3 regions of the Maribacter sp. R86514 genome follow, and region 3 is predicted to be linked to each of the others. Evidence: riboswitches for the same ligand, from Rfam matches in the RefSeq annotation. Region 3 holds a riboswitch; each other region holds the start of a gene.
The links. A riboswitch is a leader RNA that binds a small molecule or an ion and turns the genes downstream of it on or off. The one in region 3 is predicted to bind S-adenosylmethionine.
Positions count from the first base shown of each region.

Region 1: another riboswitch for S-adenosylmethionine. It lies ahead of SJY30_RS18350 (homocysteine S-methyltransferase family protein); the one in region 3 lies ahead of SJY30_RS04515 (Na+/H+ antiporter NhaC family protein).
Region 2: another riboswitch for S-adenosylmethionine. It lies ahead of SJY30_RS18285 (O-acetylhomoserine aminocarboxypropyltransferase/cysteine synthase family protein); the one in region 3 lies ahead of SJY30_RS04515 (Na+/H+ antiporter NhaC family protein).

Region 1 is NZ_CP138999.1:4,228,572-4,233,168, forward strand. It holds gene SJY30_RS18335 (nitrite reductase) at 1-620, shown strand, start outside; gene cobA (uroporphyrinogen-III C-methyltransferase) at 622-1,455, shown strand; gene SJY30_RS18345 (NAD(P)/FAD-dependent oxidoreductase) at 1,543-2,604, shown strand; SAM riboswitch class I at 2,762-2,879, shown strand; gene SJY30_RS18350 (homocysteine S-methyltransferase family protein) at 2,991-3,992, shown strand; gene SJY30_RS18355 (four helix bundle protein) at 4,053-4,400, shown strand; gene metH (methionine synthase) at 4,397-4,597, shown strand, end outside.
Region 2 is NZ_CP138999.1:4,213,995-4,218,591, forward strand. It holds gene SJY30_RS18280 (rhomboid family intramembrane serine protease) at 89-1,516, shown strand; SAM riboswitch class I at 1,632-1,735, shown strand; gene SJY30_RS18285 (O-acetylhomoserine aminocarboxypropyltransferase/cysteine synthase family protein) at 1,876-3,150, shown strand; gene thrA (bifunctional aspartate kinase/homoserine dehydrogenase I) at 3,273-4,597, shown strand, end outside.
Region 3 is NZ_CP138999.1:1,009,907-1,014,503, reverse strand. It holds gene SJY30_RS04520 (outer membrane beta-barrel protein) at 143-1,003, opposite strand; partial or broken gene SJY30_RS04515 (Na+/H+ antiporter NhaC family protein) at 1,322-2,623, opposite strand; SAM-I-IV-variant riboswitch at 2,675-2,772, opposite strand; gene SJY30_RS04510 (AraC family transcriptional regulator) at 2,997-3,836, shown strand; partial or broken gene SJY30_RS04505 (SDR family NAD(P)-dependent oxidoreductase) at 3,920-4,597, shown strand, end outside.

The DNA.
Region 1 (4,597 bases), 1.1 Mb from region 3:
TTGCTGATAAAGTGGTAAAAGTGCCTAGTAAAAGAGGTCCTGAAGCATTACGTTTAATCTTGAATGATTACGATGCTAATGGTGGCGATTTATCATTTCCGGATTACTATGCTGAAAAAGGACAAATGTATTTCTATGATTTTCTAACGCCATTATCATCTGTAGATGATTTAACGCCAGAAGATTTCATCGACTGGGGGAATACAGAACGTTATGAAAAAGCAATTGGTGTAGGTGAGTGCGCAGGTGTGGTTATTGACTTGATTGCTACACTTCTTTTTGAAAGTGAAGAGAAAATACAGAATGCCCAAGCTATGTTCGATGCAGAGAAATGGTCTGCAAGTATCTACCACGCATATTCTTCAATGGTGAATTCAGCGAAAGCGATGTTAACCTCAGAGAATACAAAAGTGAATACACATGTAAGTATCATTAAAGATTTTGATGAGAAGTTTGTAGCCGATGGAAGAATTGCCGTTGCTGGCGGATTCGAGAAATTGGTACTGCAATTGAATCAGAATGAACCAACAAAAGAATTTGCCGAGTCATATATCAAAGATGCGAAAGTATTTTTAGAGACGGTTGCAAAGTTTAGAGAACAAGAATTAGCAGAAGCATAATATGCATACCGATAATCTATCCAATCAAAAAACAATCAATTCAATAGTTGATACTCCCTCGCAGAGTCAAGGGAGGTTGACTGTTGTAGGCGCGGGACCTGGCGATATAGAGCTCATCACTTTAAAAGCAATAAAAACGCTGGAAAATGCCAATGTGGTTTTGTATGATGCTTTGGTTAACGAAGAGTTGCTGAAGTATGCCAATAATGCAGAATTGATTTTTGTGGGCAAGCGAAGAGGATGTTATGCATATCAGCAGGAACAAATAAATGAGTTGATTGTTAGCCGGGCAAAATCTGCGGGACATGTGGTGCGCTTAAAAGGCGGTGATCCTTTTGTATTCGGTCGTGGTTCTGAAGAGATGGAATATGCAGCTTCACATGGTTTAGAGGTAGCAATGGTACCAGGTATTTCTTCAAGTTTAAGTGTGCCGGCTTATCAGAATATTCCAGTAACAAAAAGAGGAGCATCAGAAAGTTTTTGGGTAATTACAGGTACAACAAAAGAGCATAAGCTATCAACAGATGTTGCTTTAGCTGCAAAGAGTAGTGCAACGGTAGTTATATTAATGGGAATGTCAAAACTTCCACAAATTGTAGAACTGTTCAAAGGTGAGGGAAAATCGGATATGCCAATAGCCATTATTCAAAATGGGACCCGTAAGAATGAAAAACTGGGCATTGCAACTATTGAAACTATTGTTGAGGTTGTAGAAAAAGAAAAATTATCGAACCCTGCAATTATCATCATAGGTGAAGTGGTAAAACATAGAGAGGCATTAATTCAGGCAAAGAATCAGTATTCAAATGAGAATGCTAAGTTGAGCGAAGTATAAAAGTGCAAAGTATTAAGTACATAGTGTAAGTGAAATTAAAAGAAGTTGAAAAGTGATTTCTAATTACTTTTTACTAAAAAGAAAATTATGATTAAAACAGATATGCTCATTATAGGAGCGGGACCAACCGGTTTATTTACGGTGTTTGAAGCAGGATTGTTAAAATTAAAAACGCATTTAATAGATGCATTGCCACAGCCAGGTGGGCAGTGTTCAGAGATATATCCTAAGAAGCCTATTTATGATATTCCTGCATTTCCAGAAATTTTGGCAGGTACTTTGATAGATAACTTAATGGAGCAAATCAAACCTTTTGAGCCAGGTTTTACCTTAGGTGAAAGAGCAGAAACTTTAGATAAATTAGAAGATGGTTCATTCGTAGTTACTACAAATAAAGGAACTCAGCATAATGCGCCAGTTGTTGTTATAGCAGGCGGGTTAGGTTCATTTGAACCACGAAAACCACCTATTTCAAATATTGTAAATTTTGAAGATACCGGTGTTTCTTATATGATTAAGGATCCAGAAGTATATCGTGACAAAAAAGTAGTGATTGCAGGTGGTGGAGATTCAGCTTTAGATTGGGCTATATTTTTAACCGATGTAGCTTCAGAAGTAACTTTGGTACATAGAAGAGATGAATTTAGAGGGGCTTTGGATTCTGTTGAAAAAGCATCTGAACTGGCAAAGCTTGGTAAAATAAAATTAATTACAAAAGCAGAGGTAAAAGAATTGCACGGCAAAGATCATTTGGAAGCTGTTGTGATTAAACATACCGATAAGGAAAAGGAAGATACTTATTTAGAGGTAGATAATTTTATTCCGTTATTTGGTCTTTCACCAAAATTAGGTCCTATTGGGGATTGGGGTCTAGAAATTCAGAAGAATGCCATTAAGGTAAACAATGCAAAGGATTACCAAACAAATATACCGGGAGTATACGCTATTGGTGATGTAAATACTTATGAAGGTAAATTGAAATTGATCCTTTCAGGTTTCCATGAAGCTGCGGTAATGTGTCAGTTTGCATACCAACAAATTAATCCAGGTAAGCGCTATGTAATGAAGTATACAACTGTTGGTGGTGTCGAAGGATTTGATGGTTCTAAGAAAGAAGCTAAGAAAGAAGTAGTACAGAGTATAGCATAAAGTTATTATTTGATTAATAAGGCCTCTAGACTCCATATGAATCTAGAGGCTTTTTTTATGACATTTTTTAAAAATTTCGTTGGCTAAAAAACAAGTTTACTCTTGGATAAGAGTATACTGTGCCGTTACTTTGCAAATCGTTCATAAATAGATTGAAACGTTATCAAGAAAGGTGGAGGGACTAGACCCATTGAAACCTTGGCAACCCTTTCCAATATGGAAAAGAAGGTGCTACATTCTATCTTTATTCTGTGTACTTGTGCAGAAGATGTTATTCTATATGGCATTACAAAGACAGATAACTTAAGAAAAGGCATCTAGCCGAACTTTCCTTACTTGATTACGAATTAGATTTTTATTGAACCAATAATATTTTACACCGTAAAATGAAGGATATAAAGGAAATATTAAAAGAGCGAATTCTCATATTAGATGGTGCCATGGGTACTATGCTACAGCGTTATAAATTTACTGAGGAAGATTTTAGGGGAGAACGTTTTAAAGACTGGGAACACCCATTACAAGGCAATAATGATTTGTTGTCACTAACTCAGCCTGATGCAATTGCTGAGGTTCATCGTAAGTATTTCGCTGCGGGTGCCGATATCGTAGAGACCAATACATTTTCTGGAACCACGATAGCGATGGCAGATTATTACATGGAAGACTTGGTGTATGAGTTGAATTATGAATCTGCGCGTATCGCTAAAACGGTAGCAGATGAATTCACAGCTAAAGAACCGCATAAGCCAAGATTTGTAGCCGGTAGTATCGGTCCTACGAACAAAACGGCAAGTATGTCCCCTGATGTAAATGATCCGGGGTATAGAGCAGTTTCTTTTGATGAGCTACGTATTGCATATAAACAACAAGTAGAAGCCTTGTTAGATGGTGGGTCGGATATTTTATTGGTAGAAACTATTTTTGATACGTTAAATGCAAAAGCGGCTTTGTTTGCCATAGAAGAAGTAAAAGAAGATCGAAATATAGATGTGCCCATCATGGTGAGTGGTACCATTACCGATGCGTCAGGTAGAACGTTGTCTGGTCAAACGGCAGAAGCATTTCTTATATCCATTTCCCATATTCCTATTTTATCGGTCGGTTTCAATTGTGCATTAGGAGCTAATCAATTGGTTCCGCATCTAGAGGTACTGTCAACCAAAAGTGAGCATGCGGTTTCGGCACACCCCAATGCAGGTTTACCAAATGCATTCGGAGAGTACGATGAGACTCCTGATCAAATGGCAGAACAAATTAAAGAATACGCAGAAAAAGGATTAGTAAATATAGTAGGTGGATGCTGCGGTACCACTCCGGAACATATTTCTGCAATAGCGAAGATTGTTGAGAATTTTGAACCTAGAAAGTTGACAGTTGTCGGTTGATGGTTGATAAATCGTTTTTCGTTTCTCGTTAATGGTTTATCGTAGTTTTTCAAATAATAAATGGATTATAAAGAATTAGATATTTGGGTGCAGGCTAGAATGCTAGTGAAAACGGTTTATGTTTTGACTAAGTCCTTTCCTCGTGATGAACAATTTTCATTAACCGCACAGGTTAGACGATGTGTTATTTCTGTGCCATCAAATATTGCTGAAGGTTGTGGAAGGCAATCCAATATAGAAACAATCCATTTTTTACATATAGCAAGAGGCTCCTTGTTTGAGTTGGAGACTCAGTTAATTTTAGCAGGAGATTTAAATTATATTTCAGATATAGATAACGTTTTGAAAGAAATAGAAAGAGTGAAAAAGTTGTTGAACGGATTCATAAATTATCACAAGAAATTATGAGTATAGAAAACGAACAACGAACAACGAACAACGAGCAACGCTTTCTAAAGCTTAGCGGTTTAGAACCCCTGATAGTCACTCCCGAAACCAACTTTATAAACGTTGGTGAACGGACAAACGTTGCTGGTTCAAAAAAGTTTCTACGTCTTGTAAAAGAAGAGAAGTTTGAAGAGGCATTGGCTGTTGCTAGAGAACAG
Region 2 (4,597 bases), 1.1 Mb from region 3:
AATATATATTCCGTTTCTAATTGTGTCATTAGGAACGGTTATTTTGTATTGTTTGTTTCGGTGGATTTTTGATATTAAATTAGGTCTATTGACCTTAAGAGAAGATATTCTTGATTTGTGGATACCGATTATTTTACCATGGGTAACCGTTTTAATATGGTTAAGAAAAAGAATTAGATTATTACGAATAAGAGGAAAAGGTGGAGATGGTTATTTTGGCTATCAGTTTGCCATGGTTGCTGCAATAGCTGCACCTTTGGTAGTAAGTCAGGAATATGTTGATAAAATATCTTATGATTTAATTGAAGTAAATTCTATATCTGAAATACCTAAAGTTAAAGAAGGAAAGTATTTTAAAGTGAATTCGTTTGATGTTGAGGATAATGCAAGTCTTTCCCATGTTACTGTCGGGACCTCTGGTAGATATAATGGAAGTTTGAATTTCAACCTGTTTTATGCTACACCTCTAAGGGGTTCTGCTTCGGTTTGGCATTGTGTTGAATATAAAAGAACTATTAGTAATAATTTAAATAAGCAAAGAAAGAATTTAGAGTATTCAAGTTTCTTAAGTAGGTCTAATAAAGAATTTAATACATATAATTTCTATTCGGTTACTTATTTTGAAAAACTAGCTATTTCTAAAGAAAGAGATGGTTTTATAAATGCAGTGAAAAATGAATATCCTGTAATTAATATGAACGATCAAATATTCTTAGTTCCTAAGAATGTTGCCTTTAAAAATCAAAATAATGATTCACTTAAGAATACGATTATTGCTTTTTTAATAGGAACTTTAATTATTTTGATTTTAATTATTTTACCAAAAATAGACACTAATGAATTAAATAGATTTAAGCGAAATAAGCCATTGAGGGATGATGATTTTAAAGATTTTCTTGAATTTTTGAATCCGATAGGAACTTATAAAGGTGGAGCCATTCTTATGATTTTAAATATGATTATATTCTTAATAATGATATTTATAGGTCTTGATTTTGTTTCTCCTGCCGCTAAAGAGTTACTTGATATTGGAGGAAATCGGAGACAGGAAATTTTAAATGGTGAATATTGGCGCTTATTATCATCAAATTTTATTCATAGTGGTGTTTTTCATTTGTTTCAAAATTTACTCGGTTTAGCTATTAGTATAGTTTTTTTAGAAAAAATAATCGGCTACTTGAAATTCATCTTGACTTATGTTGTTTGTGGAATTTTTGCAGCTTTAGCAAGCTTTTATTGGCACGAGGATGTAGTAAGTGTTGGAGCTTCGGGTGCAATTTTTGGATTATATGGAGTAATGTTGGCTTTTGCTATTTTAAAGATTTATTCAAATTTCATTCTAAGATTTACATGGATTTTTTTAGGTCTTTGCATAGGATTGAGTTTGTTGTTTGGTACTATTGCATCAGTAGATAATGCAGCTCATGTAGGCGGTCTTGCAAGTGGGTTTATCATCGGGGTAATCTTTGTTTTAATGGGCAAAGAGGCTTTGAGGGAAAATGCGGTATATGATTAATTACGCTTTTAGAAAAATAACAACAAGACCTCAAATTATATTTTTTTCTTAAAATCTTAGGTTATTAAAAACTTCTGCCCAATATTTGTAGCTCAAAGTTCAAACACGTATTGAATAGTTATCAAGAAAGGTGGAGGGATTAGACCCTTTGAAACCTTAGCAACCCTTTGTTCCATACAAAGAAGGTGCTACATTCTACCCTTAGGGGATGGATAACAGTAATCGAATTTTCTTCGATATTACTTTCTTATAACTTTTTGATTTTACCTACCCGCATATAATGCTGGTCAAGGTTTGGCTTTTAATTTTTTGCATCCTGAGCGTAGCTGAAGGATTAATTTTTTAAAAACAACAAAATCATGAGTAATCACAAATTAGCAACAAACGCATTACACGCAGGTCACGACACAACTACCAACGGTGGTACAAGAGCAGTGCCTATTTATCAAACATCATCTTATGTGTTCAATGATACAGATCATGCTGCAAACTTATTTTCGTTAGCGGAATTAGGTTTCATTTATACAAGATTAAACAACCCCACCAATCAAATTCTACAAGACAGGTTAGCTGCGGTAGAAGGCGGAATTGGAGCGGTGGTTTTTGCATCGGGGACAGCGGCAATCTCTACAGGGTTGTTGACATTGTTAAAGGCAGGTGACCATATTGTGGCATCGAGCAGTTTATATGGTGGTACTTTTAATTTATTGAATGTAACCTTACCAAGATTCGGAATCACAACAACCTTCGTAGATGCATCTGATCCTGAGAATTTTGGAAAAGCGGTACAGGAAAATACAAGAGCATTTTTTGTAGAATCTTTAGGGAATCCTAAGTTAGATGTGTTGGATTTAAAAGGGATTTCAAAAGAATCAAAAGCGGCAGGTGTACCATTTATAGTAGATAATACGGTGGCTACTCCGTCATTATTGAATCCTATAGAACACGGGGCGAACCTCGTAATTCATTCATTGACAAAATATATTGGCGGACAAGGAACTTCCTTAGGCGGTGCCATTATTGATGCCGGTACTTTTGATTGGACCAACGGAAAATTCCCAGAATTTACTGAGCCATCTGCGGGATACCACGGTTTGGTCTATAGCGAAGCATTAGGTGCGGCAGCATTTACCTTTAAATTAATATTAGAAGGCTTACGTGATTTTGGTGGAGCATTGAGTCCGTTTAACGCATTCCAAATTATTCAAGGTTTAGAAACATTACCTGTGCGTATTAAGCAGCATAGTGCAAATGCATTAGAATTGGCTACATGGTTAGAAGGTAGGTCAGAAGTGGAATGGGTAAATTACCCAGGATTGAAGAGCAATAAGTACAACGACTTGGCAAAAGAATACTTGCCAAAAGGACAAAGCGGATTGGTTACTTTTGGCGTCAAAGGCGGATTTGAAGCTGCTAAAAAATTGACCGATGCGACCAAAATATTCTCATTGTTGGCAAATATTGGTGATACCAAATCATTGATCATTCACCCAGCAAGTACCACACACCAACAATTAACTGCAGAGCAGCAAGAAGGTGCTGGTGTAGGTCAAGATTTAATTCGTTTGTCTGTTGGTCTAGAAGATATTGAAGATTTAAAAGCCGATTTAGAACAGGCATTTGCAAGTCTTTAATTTGGGTGACTGAGCAGAGCCGAAGCAATCATACACTTCGGCTCCGCTCAGTGTCCGATTATTTATAAAATTTATATAAGGTGGCTGAGCGTAGTCGAAGCCATAAATTGATTTTGAAATAGATGCTACATCAATTACAGATTAAAAAATACAAGACCTTAAGTGGTGCCTCTCAAGATATTCAATTGTCTTATCAGGTATTTGGTAAAGAACTGCACACGGCACCTATTATTTTGGTGAACCATGCTTTGACCGGAAACTCTAATGTTACTGGTGAAGATGGCTGGTGGTCAGCACTTATTGGTGATGAAAAATGTATCGATACCCAAAAGTATACCATTCTGGCATTCAATATTCCGGGTAACGGTCATGATAAATTCGTGATTAAAAACTATAAGGATTTTGTTGCTGGCGATGTAGCGAGAATGTTTTTATTGGGTTTGCAGCAGTTAAAGGTAGAACGTCTTTTTGCTTTGATCGGTGGTTCTTTAGGTGGTGGTATTGCCTGGGAAATGGCAGCATTACAACCAGATTTAACCGAGCATTTAATACCTGTGGCATCCGACTGGAAATCGACCGACTGGTTAATTGCCAATTGTCAGATTCAAGAGCAGTTTTTGGTGAATTCTAAGCAACCTGTACATGATGCCCGTATGCATGCAATGTTATGTTATAGAACTCCGGCGTCCTTTAAAGAGCGTTTCAAAAGAAGCACGAACGAAGAGCTGCAGGTCTTTAATGTAGAAAGTTGGTTAATGCATCATGGCGATAAGTTGCAAGAGCGTTTTCAATTATCTGCATATAAATTGATGAATCAGTTATTGAAAACCATTGATGTCACTAGAGGTGGAGATGAGAATTTCATCAGACTTCAAAATAGCGATACCAATATTCATATCATAGGTGTCGATTCTGATATGTTCTTTACCGCTCAAGAAAATAAAGATACGTTTAAGCAATTGGCGCAAGCGAAAAGCAACGTAACCTATGGCGAAGTACAGTCGCTACATGGGCATGATGCCTTTTTGATCGAGTTCGATCAAATGGAGAAATTGCTCGGTGGTATTTTCAATACCAACGGCAATATCAAGAAAATAAAGATTCTGAAGTTTGGTGGTAAGTCCCTGAGCAATGGAGAAGGACTAGAGCGAGTATTGGATATCGTTGCCAATAAGGTTAAGAATGAAGAGAACATTGCCATTGTTTTATCCGCTAGGGAAAAAGCAACGGATCAGTTAGAAGAGATGCTGGAGAAAGCCGCAAAAGGTAAAGACTATAAAACTCAGTTTGAGGCTTTAGAAAAATATCAAAAGCATACTTATAAGAATATCAGTTTGTCGGCAGAGTTTAAAGGCTTGGCGAAATTGTACGAAGGTGTTTCTTTACTTGGAGATTATAGTGCTAAGATTAAAGATGAGGTACTGGCTTATGGTGAATTAATTTCAGC
Region 3 (4,597 bases):
ATTATAAAATATCTTTACAATTACCTGTGGTTCATAGAGCTGAACAAAGTATTATTAGTGTGTACTATTTTACTAGCAGATATAATAAAACCCCTATTAAACTATTGTTCAATAGGGGTTCAATATTCTAGCTCTTGAAGTGTTATTCTTTATTAGCCTTTGCAAATTTATAGGTAATACCAATATTTAGCCCGAAAGAAGAATAAGGAACTTTTTGAGATAACTCTTTTGTAGTATCTGTATTCGTATTCGACAATTCATCTACATAAGTCGTTTTCTTGTTAATACCTTCTGGTAAATTATCAATGGAATAAAAACCACTAACGGCAACCGTATCATCTGGAAGTTTAATATCTGTATTAAATTCTGAAATTTCTGAGTCTTTACGCTTTAAACTAATACCGTAATACTCTACTTCTGCAAAAAGACTAAAGTTAGCATCTAAATTATGTCTATAACCAAGCGCACCTACAAATCCTAAAGGAAAGTGGCCATGAAAGTCTTCTTTGTAATTGGTCTCGGAATATGACCCGTTAGGTACACCTAAAGCTTCGGCCTCTGCTTCAGAAAATACAGATTTTTGATAGATAACCCCCTCGGTTTTTCCTCCTAATTTTATCAAGGCTCCAAAACGCCCGTAAATATTGTTGGTAAATTTGTATACCACAGATGCAGAAGCACCAAAAGCACGTGCTCTTGCCACTGCATTAACTTCTGTAGATGGTAAATCTACTATAGAAACATCTTGATCGGTACCATGTAAATACCCCACGCCTAAATCGAAACCAAAAGAATCATCAAAGAAATAAGTTCCTCTAAGTTGAAAATTTGTTCCCTCACCGTAACTTCCATAAGAGTTTTCCATTGTAGAAGTATTAATGCGTTCTCCTAATTTCATGGTCGCGCTACCAATTGCATATCCAGAACTTGCAGATACCTGCCATTGCCCATAAGAAATAGTACTTACCAAAACAGCTGCACAAACAGCGATCAAGTGTTTCATAATAAATGATTTATAAATTGAAAATGGATTAAAAACTAATTATATTAAAATAAAAGAAAATTACACTAGTGTCTGACTAGCAACGTTTTAAAGAGTTATAGAAAAACATGAGCATCTCTATTGTCAGTGTCTTTTAAATTAGTTTATCAAAATTACTTTTTTAGGCAACCTTCCCATATCTATGTCTGTAGTTTAACATTCAATTTAAAATTCACATTTAATTTCTATATGATTTTTATCAAAAAATCAAAAAACAGGAAGTTATATCGAACATAATCACATTTTATTGGGAATTTATAACTCTTTCAACAGTTAGCCTTAAGCATTATTCTTTGCCCTAAGACCAATAAATAACAGTGTGTAAATAAAAAGCAATACCAAATACCAAGTGTTGCTTACCAAATCTAAATAATCGATTTTTCCTTTAGAGAAGCTTAAAATCATTAAGACCTGTGCTCCATAAGGAAGCAAACCTTGAAAAATACATGCGAAAATATCTAAGATAGAAGCCGTCTTTTTATTATCTAAATGATACTCGTCATTAATGGTTTTTGCAATTGGTCCGGCAATTATAATTGAAACGGTATTATTGGCTATTGCCATATTAATTGTACTCACTAATGTGGCTATACCGAATTGTGCCGATTTCTTATTTTTTATCAGCTTTCTAATATTGACCAATATAAATTCAATTCCACCATTTCTTTCTACCAATGCCGCCAATCCTCCGGTCAATAAAGACAAAAGAAATATTTCTGTCATATTGGTAAATCCCGTGTAAGCGATTTTGCCGGATTCAATCAGAGTAAAATCTTGATAAACAAGACCTAGTACAACTGCAGCTATAGCGCCTAGTAAAAGCGTTACAAAAACATTGACTCCAACAATAGACAGAACAATCACCAATACATACGGTAAAATCTTTACAATATCATAGTTATAAACGGTGTTTTCAGATGTAACGGATTCTAATCCTAAGCCTTGAAAAATTAATATGGCGATGGTAAATATCGCTGCTGGCACAGCAATTTTAATATTCTGTTTAAACTTATCGCTCATTTTACAACCTAAAGATTGAGTTGCTGCAATAGTTGTATCTGAAATTACAGATAAGTTATCACCGAACATACTACCGCCCAATAACGCCCCGCATAAAATTGCCAGCTCTGCATTGCTTTCTTCGGCTAAACCTACTACTATTGGCGCCAACGCTACGATAGCGCCAACAGAAGTTCCTGTTGAGACAGATAAAAACCCGGAAATAATAAAAATGCCCACATATATGTATTATATAGCTATAAGATCTAAACCAAGGTTTACAATGGCATCTACACTACGTGTTTCATAGGTAATTGCTGCAAAAGCACCTGCCAATAAATAGTTAAGGCACATCGTTAATATCTTATCATCTCCACAACCTTTTAAAAGCGTATCGATTTTATCTGATATCGATTGCCTAAATAGTATGAACGCTACTACAATACCCACAATAACCGCAATAGGAGCGGGTAGGGCATAAAAATCATTTTGATAAATGCCTACACCTAAAAACGTAAATACAAATACGAACAAGGGTATTAAGGCAGAAAATTTTGGGATCTTGTTTTTGGTACTTTCCATTTCTCTTTCTTCATAATCAAAAAAGGAAATAGCTAAAAATTAGAAGGATTATGAACTAACATTTGTTCCAATTAATTGGCTTATCTATTTAGCACCTTGCTTGTTTTTGCAGGTTGCTATCTCCTTTTTTGAGATTCTTGATAACAATTTTAAGGCGGCAAAAATAAAACATAATACCGCTTGGCAAATCTTAAAAAAGGTTAATTTATCAATACCTATTTTTTAGAATATGCCGACGAAGCTTTTAATGAAATCGATTATTAATACATGCCACTTACCATAATTTATTTGAAAGTTTCTATTTATAAATACGTCTTAAAAGGTGCACGAATATAATTTTATTATTGATTTGGAGAATATTAAAAAATACCACTTGCACAAAGATGATTATTCGAAATTACATTTCGATTTTCTTGATGCAGAAGCTTATTTTCAAAAACATAGTACACCAAGTTCAAAACCACATAATCACAGCTTTTATCAAATTATCTGGTTTAAAGAAAAAGGCAGACACTATATTGATTATCAAGTAGTAGAACATAAAGAGAATACCTTGTTCTTTATTAATAAAAATCAAGTACACTATTTCTGTCCAGATTCACCAAACAAGGGACAGCTATACCATTTTAATGATTATTTCATAGAACGTTTCAATACTGATTTAATGAAACGGTTTTCTTATTCCATATTTAATGAAATTGGAAATCCGTTTGTCACCTTGTCCGCTGTAGATGTCAAAAAGCTTACTATGCTTTCCTCTGCTATAGACATAGAATTAAAGACCAAAAATTATTTTCACAAAGAACAGGTATTCTCTTTTTTTCAAACTTTATTATTTCAAATTGAACGATTAAAGAAAAAACAAAATGCTTTTGGTGTAGATACAGATAAGGAACACTATACAGCATATCAATTTAAACAACTCATTTATGAAAATATGGAATCTTTTTTAAGCCTAGATGAGTATTGTACCAAACTCAATATCAATGTTAAAAATTTAACCTCATTAAGTAAAAAATATCTGTTAGATACACCAGCGAACATTATTCGTCAACTAAAAATCTTAGAAGCCAAGAGAATGCTGGCAAACCATAAGATTACGGCTAAAGAGGTTGCATATGCCATAGGCTTTGATCAACCAACCTATTTTACAAAGTATTTTAAAAAAGAAAACGGACTTACACCCAAGCAGTTTCAGGCATCATTACCCTAATTTACCATAGGTTTGCGCTTAATTACCATTTTTACCCATGACATCTCATGAACTTTGTATCAAATAAAAAAAATACAAAAATCATGAAAAAGCAAGCATTGATAATTGGAGGAACTACTGGAATGGGAAAAGCCACCACTAAACTATTAATAAATGACGATGTAGAATTGATCGTTGTTGGTAGACCTGGTAAAAATTTGGAAAGTATTGAAAAAGAACTTTCTTCTATTGGTTCAATAAAAACGGTAGCTCTTGATCTTAGTGACCTTACAGCTGTTCAAGAATTTACTAATTCTATTAAGGAAATCGCTCCTGATTTAAAATATCTTTTAAATGCTGCCGGTTATTTTAGTCCTAAACCGTTTTTAGAGCATACCGAGCAAGATTACAACATCTATCATGACTTCAACAAAGCATTCTTTTTTATTACCCAGGCCGCTGCCAATGTAATGAAAGATAATGGAGGTGGTTCTATTGTAAATATAGGATCTATGTGGGCCAAACAAGCCATTAAAGCTACGCCTTCATCTGCTTATTCAATGGCTAAAGCTGGTCTTCATAGCTTTACTCAACATTTAGCAATGGAGTTGGCAGAATTTAATATTAGGGTAAATGCAGTATCTCCTGCAGTAGTAGTTACTCCAATATACGGTGCCTTCATAGAATAAGATAAAATTGAGGAAACATTACAGGGTTTCAATGCTTTTCACCCAATTGGCAGGGTAGGTAGACCACATGAAATCGCCAAAACCATTCACTTC